DNA from 3 places in the Rhodococcus sp. SJ-3 genome. Region 2 is predicted to be linked to each of the others. Evidence: riboswitches for the same ligand, from Rfam matches in the RefSeq annotation. Region 2 holds a riboswitch; each other region holds the start of a gene.
The links. Region 2 has a riboswitch for cobalamin ahead of ACTDXD_RS19035 (FecCD family ABC transporter permease). Riboswitches for the same ligand answer to the same signal wherever they lie in the genome.

Region 1 (7,204 bases), 2.6 Mb from region 2:
GTCTCGCTGTCGAGTCCGAGGAGCGTGCCGATCCCGGCTGCGGCGGACGGGCCGAGATGTGCGACGTGGTCGATCTTGTGCTCGTGCAAGCAGATCGAGCGAACCAGGTCGACCTGGATCTCGTAGCCGGTGGCGAGGCCACGGATCAGATCGACACCGCTGCGTCCGGCGTGCTGGGCCACGGCGAGGATCGGCGGGATGTTGTCGCCCGGGTGGGAGTACTCGGCGGCGAGGAAGGTGTCGTGGAAGTCGAGTTCGCGCACCGCAACCCCGTTCGCCCACGCTGCCCACTCCGGTGAGTAGGTGCCGCCGATACCGAACACCGTCGAGCCCGGTGCGTACGGGTGGGTCTGAGCCTGTGCCCGAGCGTTGGACACGGGGCGGCGGGTGAGCGACGCCGCCGCGACTGCGGCGTTGTCGATGATGCGGTTCACGATCATGTCTGCGGTGTCGTCCGGGACCTCGACCGGGTCGGTCGCAACCTCCGCGATCCGCCAGGCGAGGTGCTCTTCCTTCGAAAATTCTTCCGCGGACCGATGGGTGCGTACGAGATGTGTCTTCACTGGATCCTCCGAACGTTGACGCTTCGATTTGCACGCTACGCAGGCTTCGCCAAGTTGGAAATCCCTTGCATATGCCTATTGTTGCGGAACACATCGAGCAAATTTGTAAATCTTGCGAATGTTGGAAATGTTAGATTCACAGCCATGCAGAAGATGTACGCCGGTGCGCGGCTACGCCGCCTGCGAGAGGAGCGCGGCCTGACGCAGACCGCGCTTGCGCACACGCTCGGACTGTCGACGAGCTACGTCAACCAACTGGAGAACGACCACCGCCCACTCACGGTGCCGGTACTGCTACGCCTGAACTCGATGTTCGACCTGGACATGACGTTCTTCGCTGCCGACACCGACGCGCGACTACTCGCCGATCTACAGGATGTGCTCGCGGAGAGCCCTGAGGCCGTGGATGTTTCACCGTCGGAGATCGACGAATTGCTGTCGCGGAATCCTTTCGCCGCGCGGGTACTCGTCGGCCTTCACAGGAGACTGCGCGGCGTCACCGAGCAGCTCGAACAACTCGCCCCGGGCGATCCGGGCGTCGTCGCCGACCAGTCCGCCACGACACCCTACGAGGAAGTCCGCGACTTCTTCTACGACCGCCGCAACCACATCGCCGAACTCGACGATGCCGCCGAGGAACTGTTCACCAGCCGGGGACTGACAGTCGGCGGGCTCGATCTGCAGTTGAGCGGTCTGCTGCACGACGAGCACGGCATCACAGTGGTCATCCGCACCGATGAACCCGACCGGATCGGGCCGAAGCGCACCTACGACCCGGTCACGAAGGTCCTGACCCTCGCGCGACGCCTGACCCCCGGTCAACGCGCATTCCAGCTGGCCACGCAACTCGCGTTCATCGCGCACGCCGGCACTGTCGACGCAGTTGTCGCAGATGCCGAGGGCTTGCCCGAACGCTCACGTGCCCTTGCGCGTGTAGGCCTGGCCAACTACTTCGCCGGGGCACTGATCCTGCCGTACACCCAGTTCCTGCGCTCCGCCGAGGCGATGCGCTACGACATCGACCTTCTCGGCGCGAAGTTCGAGGTGGGTTTCGAAACGGTGTGTCACCGGTTGTCGACTCTGCAGCGGCCCGGGCAGCGTGGGGTGCCGTTCTTCTTCGTCCGCACCGACCGTGCCGGAAACATCTCGAAGCGCCAGTCCGCCACCGCTTTCCATTTCTCCCGTGTGGGCGGCAGCTGCCCGCTGTGGATTGTGCACGATGCGTTCACGTCGCCGGGGCGCATCCTGACGCAGGTGTCGCAGATGCCCGATGGCCGTACCTACCTGTGGATCGCCCGCACCACCCATGAGGGCGCCCCCGGATATCTCGCCGCCAAAAGGGATTTCGCGGTCGGTCTGGGCTGCGATATCGGCTACGCCGACAAACTCGTCTACTCGCGAGGGTTGCGTCTCGACGATCCCGACACCACGGTGCCCATCGGCGCGGGTTGCAAAGTGTGCGATCGTCCGTCGTGCACCCAGCGGGCATTCCCGCATCTGGGCCGCACCATCCGGATCGACGAGAACAACGCGGGCCTCGTGCCCTACTCCGCCACCGAGAGCCGGTGAGATGCACGAGCGACACCTCGATCAGGATGTGGACTGGTGGGCGCAGGCCGATTGCCGGTTCTTCGGTCCCTCGGCCTTCTTCGGGCCCGACTCGGAATCGCCCGCCGAGCGACTCCGCCGCGAGAACCACGCCAAGCGGATCTGCGCCGGTTGCTCTGTCGCCGACAAGTGTCTTCAGTACGCGGTCGACAGCGGCGAACAGTTCGGGATCTGGGGTGGGACCTCGGAACGGGAACGTAAGTCCCTGACCCGTGCGTGATTTCGGTATCCGGAACTAACAGAATCACGCACGGGCAGCCGGGCTGCGCAACCTGTGGTAACGGATCACGGGAACTCCGTCATCGACCTCGACCGTTGCATGAACGCCGTACACCTGCTCGACCAGGTCAGCGGTGAGCGCCTCGACCGGCGTGCCGTGCGCGACGATCCTTCCCCGCGACAGCACCACCACCCGATCGCAGAACATCGCCGCGAGATTGAGATCGTGCAACGCCACGTAACTGGTCACCGGAAGAGCCGCGACCCGTTCGAGAATGTCGAGCTGATGCTGAATATCGAGGTGGTTCGTCGGTTCGTCCAGCAACAGTTCTTCGGGTTCCTGCGCGAGGGCCCGGGCGATCTGTGCTCGCTGACGTTCACCACCGGACATCGAGCGCCACAACCGGTCGGCGAACTCGACCATCCCCGTCACGTCGAGCGCCCGGTCGATAGCGGCGCGTCCGCGCTCGTCGCGCCCGAATGCGTCGGTGTGCGGAATGCGGCCGAGCCGCACCACATCTCGCACCCGAATGTCGACCTCGGTGTGTGCATGCTGCCCGACCATCGCAACCCTGCGCGCCAGACCTCGCCGGCCTAGGCTCCCGATATCGGTTCCGTCGAGAGTCACCGTCCCGTCGTCGGGACGATCGATGCCGGCAAGCAGGCGCAGCAGCGACGATTTTCCCGATCCGTTCGGTCCGAGCAGCCCGATAGTCTCCCCCGGCACCGGGTCGATCGTCACGTCGTCGATGACGAGGTTTCCGCCGCGGCTCCACCGCAGCGACTGCGCAGAGAGTGTCACGGCGTACTCCTCGTACGGAACAGGATCAGCGCGAATGCCGGGACGCCGATCAGAGCGGTCACTACACCCACCGGAACCTCCTGTGGCGCAAACACAGTGCGGGCCACCGCGTCCACCCACACCATGAACACCGCGCCCACCACCGCGGTGACGGGCACGAGATGACTGTGCCGGGGGCCCACCAGGAATCGTGCTGCGTGCGGAAGGACGAGACCGACGAACCCGATCGCACCCGCGGCACTGACCAGCACGGCAGTGATCAGAGCGGTCACCAGCAGGAACATCAGACGGGTACGGCCCACCGAGATGCCGAGTGTCGCGGCGGTCGACGAACCGAATGTGAATGCGTCCAGGGAGGATGCTTTGATCAGACACACGACGATACCGAGCGCGCACACCGTGCCGCAGAGCGCCACATCGCTCCACGTGGCGCCCGACAGCGATCCCAGGAGCCAGAACAGCACACCGCGGGTGCGTTCCGCATCGGCGGACGAGATCACGATGAACGACGTCAATGCCGAGAACAGCTGGGTTCCCGCAACTCCTGCGAGCACCACACGCGAGGTGCCGCCACCTGCGCCGGTGGCGAGCAACAACACGAGCGCGAACGACGCGAGCGCACCCAGGAATGCGCCACCCGACAGCGACACGGCGCCGCCCCCGATACCCAGCACCGCAATCATCACGGCGCCCGTCGAGGCACCCGACGAGATCCCCAGAACGAACGGATCGGCCAGCGGGTTGCGCAGGAGCGACTGCATGATCACGCCGCACACCGCGAGACCGGCGCCGCACACCGCGGCCAGCAGGGTCCGCGGCAGCCTCAGCTCCCAGACGATCCCCTCACGGATCGCGCTGACCGAACTGTCAGCGAGCCCCAACCGGTCGAAGATGACGGCGTAGACGTCCGGCACGGACAGTTCGGCCGGGCCGATCGTGACCGTCACAGCGATCGAAAGCGCCAGTACCACCAGTCCGATCGCAACGACGACTGCTGCGACAGGGCCGCGCTCGGTAGGCGACCGATCCTTCGTCGCCGACACCATCAGCCCGCGAGATTCCACTCGCGCAGTGCGGCGGCGACCTTCTCGATTCCGTCGATCGTGCGGATCGACGGGTTCATGTCGGCACCGTTGACGACGATGTACCGCTGGTTCTGCACGGCCGTCAGACGCTGGGTCACCGGATTCGTTTCGAGGAATTCGATCTTGCTGTCCAGCGCGTCACCCGCAATGCTGCGCCGGCTCAGGTCTCCGAGTACGAGGGCCGTGGGATCCCGATCGAGGACCGACTCCCAGCTCACCTGCGGCCACTCGTTCGTGGTGTCGTCGAAGACGTTCTTCGCGCCGACGGAGTTGGTGATGATGCCCGACGAACCGCAGCACCCCGCGACATACGGGGTGGCCGTGTCGGCGAACCAGTACGCGAGAGACACCCCGGAGGCGTCGATCTCACCCGCGGCCGTCTCGTACCGCTGCTGGAGTTCGGCGACGAACTCTTCACCGCGCTCGGTCACGTCGAAGATCGCGGCGAGTTCGCGAATCTCCTTGTACACCGCGTCCATCGTCAGTGGCTCGGTGCGGTTGCCGTCGGAGTTGACGCTGTTGTCGTCCTTGCCGTCGCAGTCGGTGGGCGAGAGGTAGGACGGTACCCCGAGCTGCTCGAACTGCTCCGCCGTCGCGACGCCGCCTTCGCCGAGGGTGCCGCCGAACGATGCCGACACGAAGTCGGGTTCGGTATCGAGCACGACCTCGAACGACGGATTGTTGTCGGCCAGGCGCGGGACCAGCTCGTTCTCGGCCGCGAGGTTCTCGCGCACCGGATCGGTCCACGTCGCGGTGCCGACCATGCGCTCGGCCAGGCCGAGCGACAACAGGATCTCGGTCGACCCCTGGTTGAGCGATACGGCACGCTGCGGCGCGGCGTCGACCGTGACCTCGTGGCCACAGTTCTCGATGGTCAGCGGGTAGTTCGTCGAGCCCGCCGCGGCGCTGCTCTCCTGCCGGTCGGCGGCATCGGAGTCCGCATCACTCGACGAACAGCCGGCGACGGTCAGTGCAACCGCGACGAGCGCGACGCCTGTGCGCAGCACCGTGTGCCGCCCCGTACGGGCGGCGAAAATCGAAATACTCATGTCCATCCTCGTGGTAATGCCTCGGCCGACGCAGGTGTCCTGGCTCCCGGATCGACGCTTTCCCCCGGCCTTCCAGCCCATACGGGCCGTGACCGTGAATTGGGGGATCGCTCCTCGGTGACAGTTGCGGGACAGCCCCGGATTCGCACCGGTGTTCCCTACGCCGAGTCACACAGTACAAGACCTCGTCCGAGGTCAGGCGAATGGCACACCACCGGTCACCGCAACGACCTCGCCCGTGACATAACTCGATTCCTGTGATGCGAGAAAGACATAGGCGGGGGCAAGTTCGGCCGGTTGCCCCGGCCGGCCGAGGGGGACATCGGCACCGAAGTGTTCATAGGCATCCCGGGTCATCGTCGCCGGGATCAGCGGAGTCCAGATCGGACCTGGGGCTACCGCATTGACGCGGATTCCCTTGGACGCGACGTCCGCTGCCAGCCCCCTGGTGAAGTTCACGATGCCCGCTTTGCTGGTTGCGTAGTCGAGGAGACCGGGTGACGGGTTCGTGGCCTGGATCGACGTGGAATTCACGATCGTCGACCCCGGAGGCATTTCGGCGACTGCGTACTTGCAGAGCCAGAACAGCGCATACAGGTTGGTCTTCATCACGCGATCGAACTGCTCGGTCGTCATGTCGGCGATGCCGCCCGGCTCCATATGCTGGTAGGCGGCATTGTTGACGAGGATATCGAGTCCGCCCAATTCCAGAACAGCGGTGTCCACCAGCCCACGGCACAGATCTTCGGAACGAATATCGCCGGGGGCGAGCACCGCCCGGCGCCCCGCATCCTCGATCAGCGTGGCCGTCTGCCGCGCATCGTCGTCTTCTTCGAGGTAACTCAAGACGATATCGGCGCCTTCGCGTGCGAACGCGACCGCGACGGCCCGCCCGATACCCGAGTCGGCACCGGTGACGAGGGCACGCCTGCCTTCGAGACGGCCGCTTCCCCGATACGTCCGCTCTCCGTGATCGGGTGCCGACACCATCTCGGAGGTGCGACCCGGATACGGGATCTCCCCCTGGTCCGCAAGTGGTGGCGTCGCGAATTGCTCTTTCGGATTCTGCATGCGGTGCTGGTCTGGCATCGGGTCCTCCGGACGTCGGGGTGACTCTCGGCATACCCGGTCCGCCGAGGCGGCACACGCGGTTCGTCGCGACGCTGTCTGGGTATGACGCTGTCTGGGGATGCAGAAACGCGACACCCCCCGACGAAAGGACGAGAGATGAACGCAGAGAAGGATCCGAAGACGGACGGAGCGACACGCAAGGAGAACGGTGCTGCTCCCGATGTGGTGTCCGACCCCGCGCAGTCGACGGAAGACCGGTCCTCCGACTGGACCGACGAAGGCGGCGCGACCCCGTCGGGTCCCGCGACGGATACCGACGAAGACTGACGCCTCTACCGATTCTGGGTTTACCCTGGTAGTCGACACCTTGTACCGGATCGTGCGCGGACGTCCATAATGGCCTCTCGTGTGGTCGAACGAGGAGGCGTGCCCGTGAGTGAAAACCTGTCGGCGTACCGGAGCGACTTCGCGCGGATCGAGAAGCGGATCGCCGGGGAGTTCGATGCCGGGAAGCGGCGCTGGGTGCTCGCCGGGTTCATGACCCTGTTGGCCATCGGGCTACTGCTGCCGTTGACGTCGACGCAGTGGTCGTGGATGGCGCTCGCCGACTGGTTCGGTGGGGGCGCCCCCGTCTCCATGCCGCTGCGGATCTTCGTGACGCTCGCGGCGGTGTTCGGGGTGCTCGTGTCGTCGATAGCACTGGCCCGGCGCAGCTGGAGGTTCGCGGTTGCAGCGACGCTCGGCTGCGGTCTCGGCTCGTTCTTCGGCCTCTTCGGCTACTGGTCGCAGACGGGAATGATCATCGAC
Region 2 (7,204 bases):
TCTCCACCCCCAGCATCATCGCCGCGGCGAGCGACATGGCGAAGACGATGCCGATCGTTCCGCCGCCCGACAGCAACGACTGGGTTCCGAAGCTCACCTCACTGATCTGAGCAAAAACATGCTTCCGAAACTTGCTGAGAGCATATGGAATCGAAGCGATGGTACGGAAGTAGAACGAGACATGCATTCCGAGTGTCGCGAGGTTGTCGCCGACACGCCCCACCGCCCGTGTCGCACCCGCGATCGGTTCACGTGTTGCAAGTGTCATGCGAACTCACCGACAGCTGGAACGATGACCGTGTACAGGGCAGACAGCGCGGTGTTGACGATGAACACGAGTGCGAACGCGATCACGACCGCCTCGTTCACCGCGTCAGCGACGCCGCGCGGGCCGCCTTTCGTGTGCAGTCCCTTGAACGTCGCCACGAGGGCGGAGAGCAAACCGAAGACCGCTGATTTCACCAGTGCCATAACGAAATCAGCTGGTCGTCCGTATTCCGAGAATGTCGCCATGAATGTTCCGGCGGGTAGGTGCTGCACATAGATGTGATACAGCCAGCATGCGGCGACACCACCGAGAGTGACCATCGAACACAGCGCGAGAGACACTACGACGGCACCGACGAGTCGCGGCGCCACAAGACGTTCGAGGACGTCGAGTCCCATTACTTCCATCGCGTCGATCTCTTCGCGGATCTTGCGTGACCCGAGATCTGTGCAGATCGCCGATCCGGCGACACCCGCAAGCATGAGTGCACACACGAGCGCCGATGCCTGGCCGACGATGATGAAAGCGACGACCGCGCCCGAGTAACCACCGGCCCCGATCCGTCCGGCGAGTTCGCCGACCGACACGGCGATGAATACGCCGACCGGAATCATCAGCAGCAGAGACGGTCCGGTGCACACCCGTCCGATGAACAGGGTCTGCGTGACGGTTTCGTGCAGCGACAGTCGTCGTCGGATGATGGCAACCATCAGGACGACCAGCGACTGCACGGCGAACCCGATCAGGAAACCACCCTCGGTCGCGACGTCGCGAACCGGACCGCGCGATGCCGGCAGCTCGTAGGTCATCTACTGAATCCCTTCATTTCGCACCCCACAACCGTTCTCCGCACACGCGGATCACCCCCATCCGGTAACCGAGCACATCGGCAACACCACCGGAAACAGTCTTCGATTTGCAGTGAAGTGTGGCACACAAGTCTCCGACCGACAAGGTTCAAGTGAACACTCATTCTAGGTTATAGAGCGCGCCTTCCACGCCCTGCGTCTCGGCATGCCCCGGTGGGGACGGCCGACGAAACATGCTTGGTGCCAGTCTGTTCTACTATTGCCCGCCGCCCATCACTCGCACATGCCACAACGATCGCGAGAGGCGATCGGATGCCACAGGAGAACAGTCGTACAGAACACGAGCCGCCATACCCTTCAGCGTGCGGCGAGTTCGCCGTTCACGTCATGCACACGTCGGAGAACGTCAGAACAGGCCAGCACACGATCGAGCCCAGGAACGAGATCACCAGATCGACACCTTCCATGTCCGCAAGGTGCGAGGTGTGGGTGAGAGTCCAGATCACTCCGATCAATCCGTACGGAATGGCGATCAGAACGACCAGACCGATGAATTCGGCCACGGACATCTCGTAGGACAGAACCCTGCGTGCAGTGTCGAACACCGGACGGGCCTCCAGCAATCAGTAGGGACAACGGATCCGGATCGCGGAAAGCACCTCGACGCAGGGTGCTCGCCGGGGACGGTATCACCGCCGCATTCGAAACGATAGAGTTTTGTGAACGGTCATTCCGAAGAGCTATCCATCGGACACGAGAACCACAACCCCGCCCTGAACTAGGATTATGCTGCCCGTCTCGCGTTTCTGCACACATATGACAGCAAACAACGGTTCACATGTGCATGATGGTTCGCCGCTGCAAGCAGCGTATGCTCGCCCGAAGAGAGATGCCCGCCGCATCGCAGCCAGGGCAGCCCGAGCAACAGAAGTAGGTGCGCGTGGTCGGCAAGACTCCCTCCCCTCAGGCCGAGCGCAGATCGCGGCCGAAGAACCGGCGAGACCAGATCGCCACTGCGGCCGCGATCGCCTTCAGCGAACGTGGCTACCACGGCGTGAGTGTCGAAGACATCGCCGACGAGGTCGGAATCACCAAATCCGCTCTGTACCGCCACTTTCCGGGGAAGTACGCACTCTTCCTCAACTCTGCTCTCATACTCCTGGACGCCCTGGAGTCCGCTCTCGAGAGCTCACCGACGGGCCACGCCGAATCGGCTACGGACGAGCTCCGCGCGCATCTCTGCGCCATCATCGGCACCACGATCGCCAACCGGCGCACCGCAGGTATCTACCGCTGGGAACGCCGGTACCTACGACCGGAGGATCGCTCTCCCATCCGTCGGCGCGCATGGGAGGTCAACCGCAGGATCGGGGAATGTGTGAGCCTCATCCGCCCGGATATTTCCAGCACGGACACGTTCGTGCTCGTTGCCGCGATGCTCAGCGCAATCGGCAGTATCACTGCGCACAGCCTCACCCTGGCTCCGCGCCGCATCGAGCACATCCTCGTCGATGCATGTGTGGCACTGTCCCGGTCGGATCTCTCTTCGGAAGAACCCATTTCGTCGATACCCACCGCTGCGCGCCACCCGTCGTCGGTGAACAACATGCGCGAGGATCTTCTGCAATCGGCGATCGAACTCTTCCATCGGGAGGGGTACGCGGAAATCGGAGTGGAGGAGATCGCCTCGACCGTAGGCCTGCCCGCGTCGGGCGTCTACCGATACTTCCCATCGAAGGCCGATATCCTCGCAGCCGCTTTCTACCGTGCGATCGACCGGCTCGAGACCTCGATCGAGTCGGCACTTCAGCGGACCTCGAGCCCACGAGACGGCCTCGAAGCACTTGCCACGGTGTATATCGAGCTCTGCATCTCGCAGCGGGAGTTGATGTCCGTGTACTTTGCGGAGCTGATCAATGTGCCTCCCGGACCGCGGGCAGATCTACGTATGCGCCAGCGACTCGACGTCGAACAATGGGCCACCCTCCTCAACGAGGTACGCCCCGAACTCTCGAGCGTCGAATCACGCTTCCTTCTGTACGCAGCGCTCAACCTCGTTCCCGATCTGGGTGTGTTCCTCGGTCCCAACGCCGTGCGGCAACAGGCGCCGCGGATCCATGCGGTGATGATGTCGGTACTGCTCGGCTCCACGCCCGAACAGCCTGCATCCTCCGAACACAATCCGCGTATGCCGAAGTCGAGTGCCGCCGGGTCACTGTCTGCGCACACGCCGTCCAGGTAGCGATCGCCTGCCGTGTCCGGCCACTCCGGCAACTCCGCGCGCGAACAGAAGAGGCAGGCCCCAGGCGTCGACCGAGTGTGCGTGCCTTCTTCGCGCGCGGATATCGGAAGGAAGGCATGCTGGGAGACGCACCCGATCCCCGGACACAAGGAGCACTCGACATGGCACGCATCGCACTCTTCGGCGGACACGGCAAGGTCGCGCTGCACCTCGAGCGGTTACTCGCCGACTCCGGCCACGAGACCAGTGCGTTCATTCGCAACCCCGACCACGCCGACGACGTACGCGCCGCAGGAGGCACGCCGGTGGTGGCCGACGTCGAGCAACTCGACATCGCGGCGCTGTCCGACCTGCTGCAGGGCCACGATGCGGTGGTGTGGTCGGCGGGTGCGGGCGGCGGCAACCCCGCCCGCACGTACGCCGTGGACCGTGATGCCGCGATCGCATCGATGACAGCCGCGCAGGAGGCAGGCGTGCGGCGGTACGTGATGGTGTCGTACTTCGGGGCGAGACCCGACCACGGTGTGCCCGAGGACAACAGTTTCCATCCGTACGCAGAGGCGAAGGCCGCCGCCGATACACACCTGCGCGGCACCGATCTCGAGTGGACCATTCTCGGGCCGAGCGCCCTCACCCTGGATCCCCCGACCGGACGGATCGAGATCGAGGGTCAGGGTGCGAGAGACAAGGGGCAGGTCTCGCGCGCCGATGTCGCCGCCGTGATCGCTGCAGTGCTCGAGCGTCCCGAGACCGCCGGTCGCATGATCGAGTTCAACAACGGCGACACACCGATCGCGGAGGCGCTCGACGCACTCCGCTGACGGTCGTCACCGGTAGATCGACGCCGTGGACCCCGGATCTCGCACAGCGGGTCCGGACCCACGGCCATTGTTACGCCTGTGTTACGTTCTCCACGAGTCAGACGCAGCCCTGATGCAGTACGTGCATCAGAAATGCAAGGGAATCCGGTGCAACTCCGGAACTGTCGCGCAGCGGTGAAGGCGACCGACAGGGCACGTGCCACTGGACCGGAATCGGTCCGGGAAGGCGCCCTGTCGGAACGACCCTGAGTCCGAAGACCTGCTGGCTCACCGAATCACACACGTGGGCCTCGCGATTGGGCCCCTGATACGAGAGAACGATCGATGCGCGCCCAGACCGATGGCACCGCCCTCCCCATTCGTGTTCACGCCTCCGCACGAAGCGACCTACCGACCCCACGACAGGTCACGGAGTCCGCACCGTCGGGGTGCTGAGTTGCTCGAGGTCGCGAAGTCACCTCAGCGCACCACGCCACCGCAGCACACACGAATTCCGGCGATCCCGCTCCTGGTCGTCCTCGCCCTCGCGATCGTCCTCAGCGGATTCATGTCGCTGACCTTCGGGTCCGAGCCGGTGCCGCTGTCCGCCACATGGGACGTGGTGCGAGCACATTTCACCGGTGGGGTCGGCCCCGACCCGGTGTACGACACGATCATCTGGGAACTTCGTGCTCCCCGCATCCTGATGGCGCTCATCGTCGGTGCAGGCCTGGCCATGGCCGGGGCCGCAATGCAGACCCTGGTGCGAAATCCGCTGGCCGATCCCTATCTTCTGGGTATCTCCGCCGGTGCCGGCGTCGGGGCCACTCTCGTCATCATGTTCGGTGTCCTGACCACTATCGGTGTGTGGGCATTGTCGTTGGGCGCCCTGATCGGCGCCATGGTCGCCGGAGCCGCGGTCTTCGGCATCTCCATTGCACAGGGGGGCCTGACCCCACTCCGTCTCATTCTCACCGGCGTGGTCATGGCCTCGGCGTTCTCGTCCGTCTCCAGCTTCCTGGTCTTCCTCAGTGATGACCGCGATGCCGTTCGGTCGGTCCTGCACTGGACCCTCGGAAGCGTGGCGGGTGCGATGTGGGTGCAGATTCTCCCTGCCCTGCTCGTCGTGGTTGCGTCTGCCGCGATCCTGTTCGCACTCCATTCATGGCTCGACGCGCTGGCAAGCGGACCGGACGTGGCCAGAGCACTCGGTGTGCCGGTGCGGGGGCTCCGACTGGGACTCTTCGCTTTGTCGTCGATTCTTGTCGGCGTGCTGGTCTCGGTGTCCGGAGGAATCGGATTCGTCGGCCTGATCATGCCGCACCTCGCCAGGATCGTGGTGGGCGCACGCCATCGGGTGGTGCTTCCTGTGGCCGCACTCGGTGGCGCACTGTTCCTGCTCTGGATCGACATCGCTGCTCGGGTCCTGCTCAGTCCGGAGGAACTCCCCCTGGGTGTGATGACCGGTCTCGTGGGGGCACCGGTGTTCCTCTTCCTGCTGGGGCGCCGCCACTACAGTTTTTCGGACGGTGACTGATGCATATTCGGATGCGCAATGTTCGCTGCCGGATCGCCGGATCGGACATTCTGTCCGGCATCGATCTCGACTTCCCCGCCGGCTCCATGGTGGCGCTGGTGGGAATCAACGGGAGCGGTAAATCGACATTGCTTCGAACCCTCGCAGGCCTGCGCGCCCCCGCGGAGGGAACCGTCACCCTCGACGGCCGAGATCTCTATTCGCTTCCGCCACGTGCTCGGGCACGAGCGATTGCCTATGTCGGTCAGGAGGAAACACCCCCTCAGGACCTCTTGCTCGGTGAGATGGTCGCCATGGGCCGCATCCCCCATCGGCCACCCTGGTCCCTGGGAGAAGAATCCGATCGGGAGGTCACACTGCGCGCACTGACCACCGTCGAATTGGCACACGCAGTCGATCGCCGGTGCGATCAACTCTCGGGCGGTGAACGGCGCCGCGCCATGCTGGCTCGTGGATTGGCTCAGGAATCGTCCCTGCTGATCCTGGACGAACCGACCAACCATCTCGATATCCGCCATCAGATACACCTCCTCGACACACTGCGCGGCCTCGGCTGCACGGTGGTGGCCGCAATGCACGACCTCGCGCTCGCGGCGGCGTACTTCGATCGGGTCGCCGTCCTCCACGACGGCGCTCTCGCGACCTACGGCGACGCATCCGAGGCCTTGTCCCCAGCAACGATCACTCGTGCCTTCGGCGTTCCTGCAACACAACTCACCGATCCTGCGACCGGACGGCAGCACCTGGTGCTCGGTACCGACTCGCCCCGGATCCGATCACACACGGAGAACCATGCCTGAGTACGTCCCATCCCGTTCGAAGACCCTGCCTCGTTCGAGGACTCCGGTCTCGCTGGCCGTCGGCCTCCTCACCGCAGCCATGACGCTGGCCGGCTGCAGCAGCGCAGACGAACAGCAGGAGGTTGCGTCGGACGGTCACGTCACCGTCGAGAACTGCGGAGAGCAGATCACCTTCCCCTCGCCGGCACAGGCGATCTACGCCAACGACAGTCAGATCCTCCTGAATCTGCTTGCCCTCGAGGCCGACGACCGGATCACCGCGATCAGCGGTATCCGTAACACACGGCTCGACCAACTTCGCGGTATGTACGGCACAGCGCGTATCGACGCCTTGCCGGTCGTCTCGGAAGAATCCTTCAACCTCGAAACCATCCAGGCCCAGAAACCGGACGTGGTGATGGCCGGCCACGGATGGGGTTTCAGCGTGGAGAAGAACATCACGCCCGAACGCCTGAACGACGATTTCGGCATTCCCGCGTACACCGTCACCCCGACCTGCCTGCCCGGTTCGCTCGACGCGCTGTCGCCGTGGGACGAGGCGTACGCCGATCTGTCGAACATCGGGAGCATCGTCGGCCACGACGATATCGCCGCCGTGAAGATCGACGAGTTGCAGCAGCGCCGCGAGGAGATGGAGTCGGCGCCACGAGCGGACGGTGCTCCGACCGTCATGTACGTCACCTCGGTATCGAACGAAGGGGTGTCGAGCGCCGGTAATCCGCACCTCTTCACCTCGATCATCGACGTG
Region 3 (7,204 bases), 2.6 Mb from region 2:
GCCGCTTCGACATTCTCGGTGCGCTGTTGCTGTCGCTCGCCCTGACCGCTCTGCTTCTGGGGATCTCGAAGGGCCCGGCGTGGGGCTGGTCGAGTGCGCAGACCGTCGCGTGCTTCGTCGCGGCCGTCGCCATCGCGGTTGCCTTCGTGCCCTACCAGTTGCGAGTGAAGGCCCCGATGGTCGACCTGCGCGTGTCGGCGAGGCGCACGGTGCTACTCGCCAACCTTGCAGGACTCTTCATCGGATTCTCCGCGTACGCCAGCCTGCTGGCGACCACACAACAGTTGCAGCTACCCGAGATCACCGGCTTCGGATTCGGGCTCAGCGCCGCAACGGCCGGACTGTGCATGATCCCCGGCAGCCTGGCGATGTTCGTGACCGCGCCGGTGGCCGGGAGGCTCACCATGCGGTTCGGTGGGCGCTTCACCCTCATGCTCGGGACGATCGTCATGACCGCGGCCTACAGTTTCCGTATCGCCTGGGACGACACCGTCGCCCTGATCATCATCGGTGCGGCGATGGTGAGCATCGGCAACGCGTTGGCCTATGCGACCCTGCCGGCACTGATCATGGCTGCTGTTCCGGTCACCGAAACCGCGGCCGCGAACGGCCTCAACAGCCTCCTGCGCACCATCGGGATGTCGAGTATGAGCGCGGTGGTCGCCGCGTTGCTCACGAGTATCACCATCGAAGCGTCCGGCGCGACCTTCCCCGCGCACGGCGCCATCATCGTGATCTTCGTGATCGCGGGTTCGTCCACGTTCGTCGCCATGCTGTGTGCCGTTCTCCTGCCGAAAGATCGGTCGGTGCGCACGCCTCCGGTCGCCGATCCGACCGAGGCAGCGTGAGGCGGCGATGATCGAACGGACGACTCGCGACACCATTCTCGACGCCGCCCGGCCGCTGTTCGCCGAGCGGGGCTTCAACGGAACGACCATCAGGGAGATCGCCGAGGCGGCCGGTGTCTCGCCCGCCCTGGTGATGAAGCTGACCGGCAGCAAGGCCGAACTCTTCCAGGCCGCTGCGCCCGAATCTCCGGGACTCGCCGATCTCGATCCCGCGGAGGAACCGCCCGGATACCGGCTTGTGCGGGCCATCGTCGAACGCCGGAACTCGGGCGACTACGAATTCTGGGCAATGGCCCCGTATCTCGTGCAGGAAGCCCCGGATCCCGAAACTGCCCGCGCGAAGATGACGGAACGAGTGGTGCCTCGGATCGCAGCGGTGATCGGCGAGCAGACGCCCGACAAGGCGCGTGCCCGAATGGTCGTGACGCTGCTGCTGGGCCTGGCGAGCGGCCTGCGCACCTTCGAGATCCTGACGCCCCAGGTGATCGACAGCGCGAAGTTGATCGAGGCGTACGGTGCGCTCGTGCAGCAGATCGTCGACGACACCGAACTCTGACTCCTGGGCGCCCAGGGGCGACGCCGGGTCTACTCGACCGAGCGTTTCGTCCACACAGAACCGGACGGCAACGTCGAAGTGCCTGCCGCGCCGATGATGAGCAGGCACTTCATGTCGATGCTCGCAGGATCCAGTTTCTCGAGGGTGGTGACCTCGAGCGACTCACCCGGCCTTCCCACGTCCCTTCCGATCACGACGACGGTGTCGCTCGGCCGATGCTGCAGGAACAGCGAACGCGCGTCGGCGACCTGCGTCGTCCGCGACCGGGACGCGGGATTGTAGATCCCCAGCACGAGATCGGCTTCTGCAATTGCGGTGAGCCGCTTCTCGATCACCTTCCACGGCTTGAGCCGATCCGACAGGCTCATGACTGCGAAATCCCCGCCGATGGGTGCGCCCGCCCGGGCTGCGACGGCCTGCACCGCCGACACTCCCGGCAGCACACGGATCGGCACGGACGCGTATTTCTGATCCTGCGCGGCCTCGAACACCGCCGACGCCATCCCGAACACCCCGGCGTCACCGCCGGACACCACGGCCACCTTCTCGCCGGACAATGTCAGGTCGAGTGCGAATCTGGCGCGATCGACCTCGACGGTATTCCCACTCGAATGTCGTTGCAGGCCGGAGCGAACCGGAACCCGATCGACGTACGGACCGTATCCGACGACGTGATCGACCGACGCGAGAGCCGACGATGCCTCGGGAGTGAGCCATCTGTCGTCGGCGGGGCCGAGTCCGATCACCAGCAATTCGTGTGTCTCGACCGAGGTCTCCGTCTCGGGCGCGGCGGGGCGGGATCGGTCGAGCACTCCGCGATTGCGAGGAGCCTTGTCGCCGGCGGTGAGGATCACCGAAAAGTACGGGACCGTATCGGGATCCACGTCTGCGGCTGCGACGATGCGTTGCCCGCCCATGGTTGCACGCTCGACGTACACGGCATCGCCGAGTCGTCCGGACTGTTCCAGGGCGTTTCGCACCGATTCGAAGGTGCGGCCCAGTTTCATGATGACCGCGCCGTCGGTATCGGCCAGTCGCCTTGCCAGTTCGGGCTCAGGAAGGGTTCCCGGGAGGATGGTGAGGACATCGGTGCGGCGCACAAGCGGCTCGGCGGCCGCGGCTGCCGCAGCCGAGAACGACGTGACCCCGGGGATCACCTCGGCAACATACTCTTTCGACAACCGGTCGTGGAGGTACATGTACGACCCGTAGAACAACGGGTCGCCTTCGCACAGCACGACGACGGTGCGATCGGCGTCGAGGTGGGTGGCAAGGCGCGCAGCGCACTCATCGTAGAAATCGGCGATCGCCCCGTCGTATCCGCCGGGGTGGTCAGTGGTGCCGACGGTGACGGGGTACACCAGCTTCTCTTCGATCACGCCGTCCGGGATCAGTCCGGCCGCGATCCCGCGCGCGATCGACCGGCCATGCGTGCCCGAGTGGTAGGCGATGACGTCGGCCTCCGCGATCAGGCGAGCGGCCTTGCGGGTGATGAGTTCCGGGTCGCCGGGTCCGAGCCCGACCCCGTAGATCCTGCCGGTCATTCCGCCTCCTGAGCCAGTGCGTTGAGCGCCGACGACGCCATTGCCGACCCGCCCCGCCGACCCCGCACCACGAGATGGGGGATCTGCAGATCATGTTCGATCAGGGCATCCTTGGATTCGGCGGCGCCGATGAATCCCACCGGCACACCGATGATCGCTGCGGGTCGCGGTGCGCCGGCATCGAGCATCTCCAACAGGTGGAACAGTGCAGTGGGCGCGTTACCGATCGCGACCACCGATCCCTCCAGCCGCTCCGTCCACAGGGACACGGCCGCAGCCGAGCGCGTGGTGTTCCACTGCTGGGCCAGGCCGGGCACGCGAGGATCGCCGAGCAGGCACAGCACCTCGTTGTCGGCGGGCAGCCGTGTACGGGTCACCCCGGCGGCGACCATGTTCGCATCGGCCAGGATCGGTGCGCCCGCGTTCAGGGCCGTGCGGGCCGCGGACACCAGATCGGGATGGATCACCAGATCCTTCGCCAGGTCGGTCTGCCCGCTCGCGTGGATCATCCGCACCGCGACCTTCTCTGCATCGTCCGGGATCGCCGCGAGGTCGGATTCGGCGCGGATCGTCGCGAACGAACGAACATAGATATGCGCGCCGTCCGTCTCGTACTCGTAGCGGCGGGGTGGTGGCTGAAGGGTCACGTCGAGCTCCTGTGTGACGTCGAGCGGCTGGCGAAAACAAGGGTGTGCGGGGAATTCGGTGCACCGCAGGCGCGTTCGCAGCCCACGACATGTAGGCGGTCTGCTGTGGTGCCGGAAGCGACGGCGCGACGGGCCAGAGCCCGGGTATCACCTCGGGCGAGGCTACACCCGGGGGATCCGGTGCACGCGGTGACCCGGGGCCACGCGGAGTCGTCCGACAACACGAATCCGGCGTCGGACAGCGCGGCCGGATCGGCGCCGGTGGGGAGTACGATGCCGCGCCACGGGGTGACGATCACGTCGTCGTCGGGCAGGGCCGTAGCCATGGACGGCGAAAGGATTCCCAGCGGGACCAGCGCCGATACCGCACCGGCGAGCATTCCGTAGGGCATCGCATACGACGGGAGCGCGGGAGTCCGGCCGTCACCCCCGAGTTCGGTGCCGCGCCCGGGTAGTTGCCGCACATGCCAGAGCGTCCCGCGTGTCCGCACGAAGTCGAGGGCAAGACCGATCAGCGTGTCGACGACCTGCGACATCGGCACCGTCGGCCCGGCCAGATCGCCGATCACGATCCGTATGGTTGCCATGTCCACGGCGACAGCGGCGAGATCGCAGCGGAGCCCGGCGACGTCGCCGCGGCCGTCGTCGAGACCGAACAGGAATCGGCCGGGCAGCTCGGCGAGCGCCGGTTCTGCGCACAGCGCAGTATCGAGTGCACCGATCAGAGGCCTGATGTCGGCGACCCCGCCGACGAGCCCCGACAACGGCGATGCGACCACGTTGCGGACCCGCTCGTGCGAAGGTGACGGCAGGAAACCGGCGGTCGCGATTGCGTCGGTGAGACCGGCGGGCACATTGCCGCACGCGTCGAGAGAGATTCCCCTGATCTGCAGGTTTCCGCGGGATGTGAGGTGCACGTCACCGTCGGCGAATTCCTGCGACGCGGCTGAGAGTCGACCGAGCCCGCCGGAGGGAAGACGGCCCCCGGGGGCGCGCAGACGCACCAGCGCCCCGTCGGCTGCGACGTGCGGTCGCAGCAGCCCGGGGCAGCGGTCGGGGGGAAGATCGGGCGAGACGTGCTCCACAGGACCACATGGTTGCACATCCTCAGAAAATGGTGCGCTACGCTGGCGACGCCGTGGTTACGGGAAGCCGGTGAGAAACCGGCGCGGCCCTCGCCACTGTGAGCGGGTAGTTGCTCGCCCTCGTCCGTACCGGCCTGCCGGAACGGAGACCACTGGACGGCAGTCCGGGAAGGTCGGCGCAGTAGCGATGATCCGTCAGCCAGGAGACCGGCCACGGCATGAGTACGTCCACGAGGGTTTTGGAGACTGAACATGGCCGTGTGCCTCGAGTTTCGGGTTGCGTCGTGACGCGCCTCGCTTTGCTGTCGACATCGGACACCGACCTGTTGTCGGCCCGCTCGAGCGGCGCCGACTGGGTGGTCGGGAACCCGTCGCGCCTCGACGTGGACGCAGACCTGGGCGGACTCCTCGACGGCGCCGACCTGGTCATCGTGCGGATTCTCGGCTCTGCCAGGTCCTGGCAGAACGGGCTCGACGCCGTCCTCGGACGGGGTGTTCCGGTCGTCGTCCTGGGTGGTGAACAGACACCGGACGCCGAGCTCATGAGTTACTCGACGGTGCCGATCGGGACCGCTGCCGAGGCGCATCGCTATCTCGCCCACGGCGGCCCTGCCAACCTTGCGCAGCTCCACGCGTTCCTGTCGGACACCGTGCTGCTCGGCGGTGAGGGCTTCGAGCCGCCCGCCGAATTACCCGAATGGGGTGTACTCGACCGGCCCACGCCGGTCGACGAGTCGCTGCCGCGGGTGGGGGTGCTGTTCTACCGCGCCCACCACACCAGCGGAAACGTGCAGTTCGCGCATGATCTGGCCGACGCGATCGACGCGACGGGTAAGGCCCGGGGAGTGGTCGTGCACTGCGCTTCGCTGCGTGGTGCTTCCGACGACCTGCTCGCCGAACTCGGCAGCCTCGACGCGCTCGTCGTGACCGTACTCGCCGCCGGTGGCACCAAGCCCGCCACGGTGAGCGCAGGCGGCGAGGACGAGGCCTGGGATGTGGGAGCCCTTGCCGCGCTCGATATTCCGATTCTGCAGGCGCTGTGCCTGACGTGGAGCCGCGACAGCTGGGCAGACTCCGACGACGGCGTGTCCCCGCTCGACTCCGCGACCCAGATCGCGGTTCCCGAATTCGACGGCCGCATCATCACGGTGCCGTTCTCGTTCAAAGAACTCGACTCCGACGGCCTGCCCCGCTACGTCACCGATCCGGAACGCTGCCGTCGCGTGGCGGGTATTGCGGTTGCGCACGCGCGGCTGCGGCATGTCCCGCCCGCGGACCGGCGTATCGCGATCATGCTGTCGGCCTATCCCACCAAGCACTCACGCGTCGGCAACGCCGTCGGTCTCGACACTCCCGTGTCGGCGATCAAGATGCTGCGAGCACTGCGCGATCTCGGATACGACCTCGGCGCAGGCTTCCCCGGGATGGACGTCGACGACGACACAGAAGCCGGAAACACCCTCATCCACGCGCTGATCGATGCAGGTGGTCAGGACGAGGAATGGCTCACAGCCGACCAGCTGGCCGGTAACCCGGTGCGAGTGACCACATCCGAGTACGTGGAGTGGACGAAGGACCTGCCCGCCGAGCTCACCGACGCGATGACCGAGGCGTGGGGGCCCGCGCCTGGTTCGTTGTTCGTCGATGGTGACGCGATCGTCCTGGCTACGTTGCAGGCCGGCAATGTCGTCCTCATGATCCAGCCGCCGCGCGGATTCGGGGAGAATCCGGTTGCGATCTACCACGATCCCGACATGGCTCCGTCGCACCATTACCTCGCCGCATACCGATGGGTCGAGCAGGGTTTCGGTGCCGATGCCGTCGTCCACCTCGGGAAACACGGCTCGATGGAGTGGTTGCCCGGGAAGAATGCGGGGATGTCTGCGTCGTGCGCGACCGACGCCGCCATCGGGAACCTGCCGCTGATCTACCCGTTCCTGGTCAACGACCCCGGTGAGGGCGCGCAGGCGAAGCGCCGCGCACACGCCACGATCGTCGACCACCTGATTCCGCCGATGGCCCGCGCGGAATCGTACGGCGACATCGCGCGGCTCGAGCAGCTGCTCGACGAGTACTCCAACATCGCGGCGATGGACCCGGCGAAGCTGCCCGCCATCCGCGCACAGATCTGGACGTTGATCCAGGCCGCGAAACTCGACCACGACCTCGGCCTCGACGACCGGCCGCACGACGCCGAGTTCGACGATTTCCTGCTGCACGTCGACGGCTGGTTGTGCGAGGTCAAAGATGCTCAGATCCGCGACGGGCTGCACGTGCTCGGGGCCGCTCCCGAAGGTGAAGCACGCGTCAACCTCGTGCTGTCGATCCTGCGCGCCGCCCAGGTCTGGGGCGGCAAGAGTCACGCGGTGCCCGGGCTGCGGACCGCACTCGGACTGAAGACCGACGCGCCGCTTGCCGAGGTCGATGCGATCGAAACCCAGGCTCGCGCGCTCGTGCAGGCGATGGAAGACGGCGGATGGAGTGTCGATAGCGCTCCGGCCACAGTCGAATCGGTACTCGGCCA

Region 1: another riboswitch for cobalamin. It lies ahead of ACTDXD_RS04030 (ABC transporter substrate-binding protein); the one in region 2 lies ahead of ACTDXD_RS19035 (FecCD family ABC transporter permease).
Region 3: another riboswitch for cobalamin. It lies ahead of cobN (cobaltochelatase subunit CobN); the one in region 2 lies ahead of ACTDXD_RS19035 (FecCD family ABC transporter permease).

Annotation. Positions count from the first base shown of each region.
Region 1 covers NZ_CM123306.1:879,510-886,713, forward strand. The annotation lists gene prpD (2-methylcitrate dehydratase PrpD) at 1-563, opposite strand, end outside; gene ACTDXD_RS04010 (short-chain fatty acyl-CoA regulator family protein) at 708-2,132, shown strand; gene ACTDXD_RS04015 (WhiB family transcriptional regulator) at 2,134-2,391, shown strand; gene ACTDXD_RS04020 (ABC transporter ATP-binding protein) at 2,416-3,192, opposite strand; gene ACTDXD_RS04025 (FecCD family ABC transporter permease) at 3,189-4,238, opposite strand; gene ACTDXD_RS04030 (ABC transporter substrate-binding protein) at 4,238-5,326, opposite strand; cobalamin riboswitch at 5,339-5,529, opposite strand; gene ACTDXD_RS04035 (SDR family oxidoreductase) at 5,522-6,415, opposite strand; gene ACTDXD_RS04040 (hypothetical protein) at 6,554-6,724, shown strand; gene ACTDXD_RS04045 (Rv2732c family membrane protein) at 6,830-7,204, shown strand, end outside.
Region 2 covers NZ_CM123306.1:4,077,793-4,084,996, reverse strand. The annotation lists gene ACTDXD_RS19060 (ABC transporter permease) at 1-268, opposite strand, end outside; gene ACTDXD_RS19055 (MlaE family ABC transporter permease) at 265-1,077, opposite strand; gene ACTDXD_RS19050 (hypothetical protein) at 1,458-1,646, opposite strand; gene ACTDXD_RS19045 (TetR/AcrR family transcriptional regulator) at 2,018-3,319, shown strand; gene ACTDXD_RS19040 (SDR family oxidoreductase) at 3,481-4,140, shown strand; cobalamin riboswitch at 4,239-4,421, shown strand; gene ACTDXD_RS19035 (FecCD family ABC transporter permease) at 4,577-5,656, shown strand; gene ACTDXD_RS19030 (ABC transporter ATP-binding protein) at 5,668-6,456, shown strand; gene ACTDXD_RS19025 (ABC transporter substrate-binding protein) at 6,449-7,204, shown strand, end outside.
Region 3 covers NZ_CM123306.1:888,976-896,179, reverse strand. The annotation lists gene ACTDXD_RS04080 (MFS transporter) at 1-848, shown strand, start outside; gene ACTDXD_RS04075 (TetR family transcriptional regulator) at 856-1,404, shown strand; gene ACTDXD_RS04070 (precorrin-2 C(20)-methyltransferase) at 1,434-2,948, opposite strand; gene ACTDXD_RS04065 (precorrin-8X methylmutase) at 2,945-3,595, opposite strand; gene ACTDXD_RS04060 (cobalamin biosynthesis protein CobG) at 3,592-4,680, opposite strand; cobalamin riboswitch at 4,694-4,910, shown strand; gene cobN (cobaltochelatase subunit CobN) at 4,965-7,204, shown strand, end outside.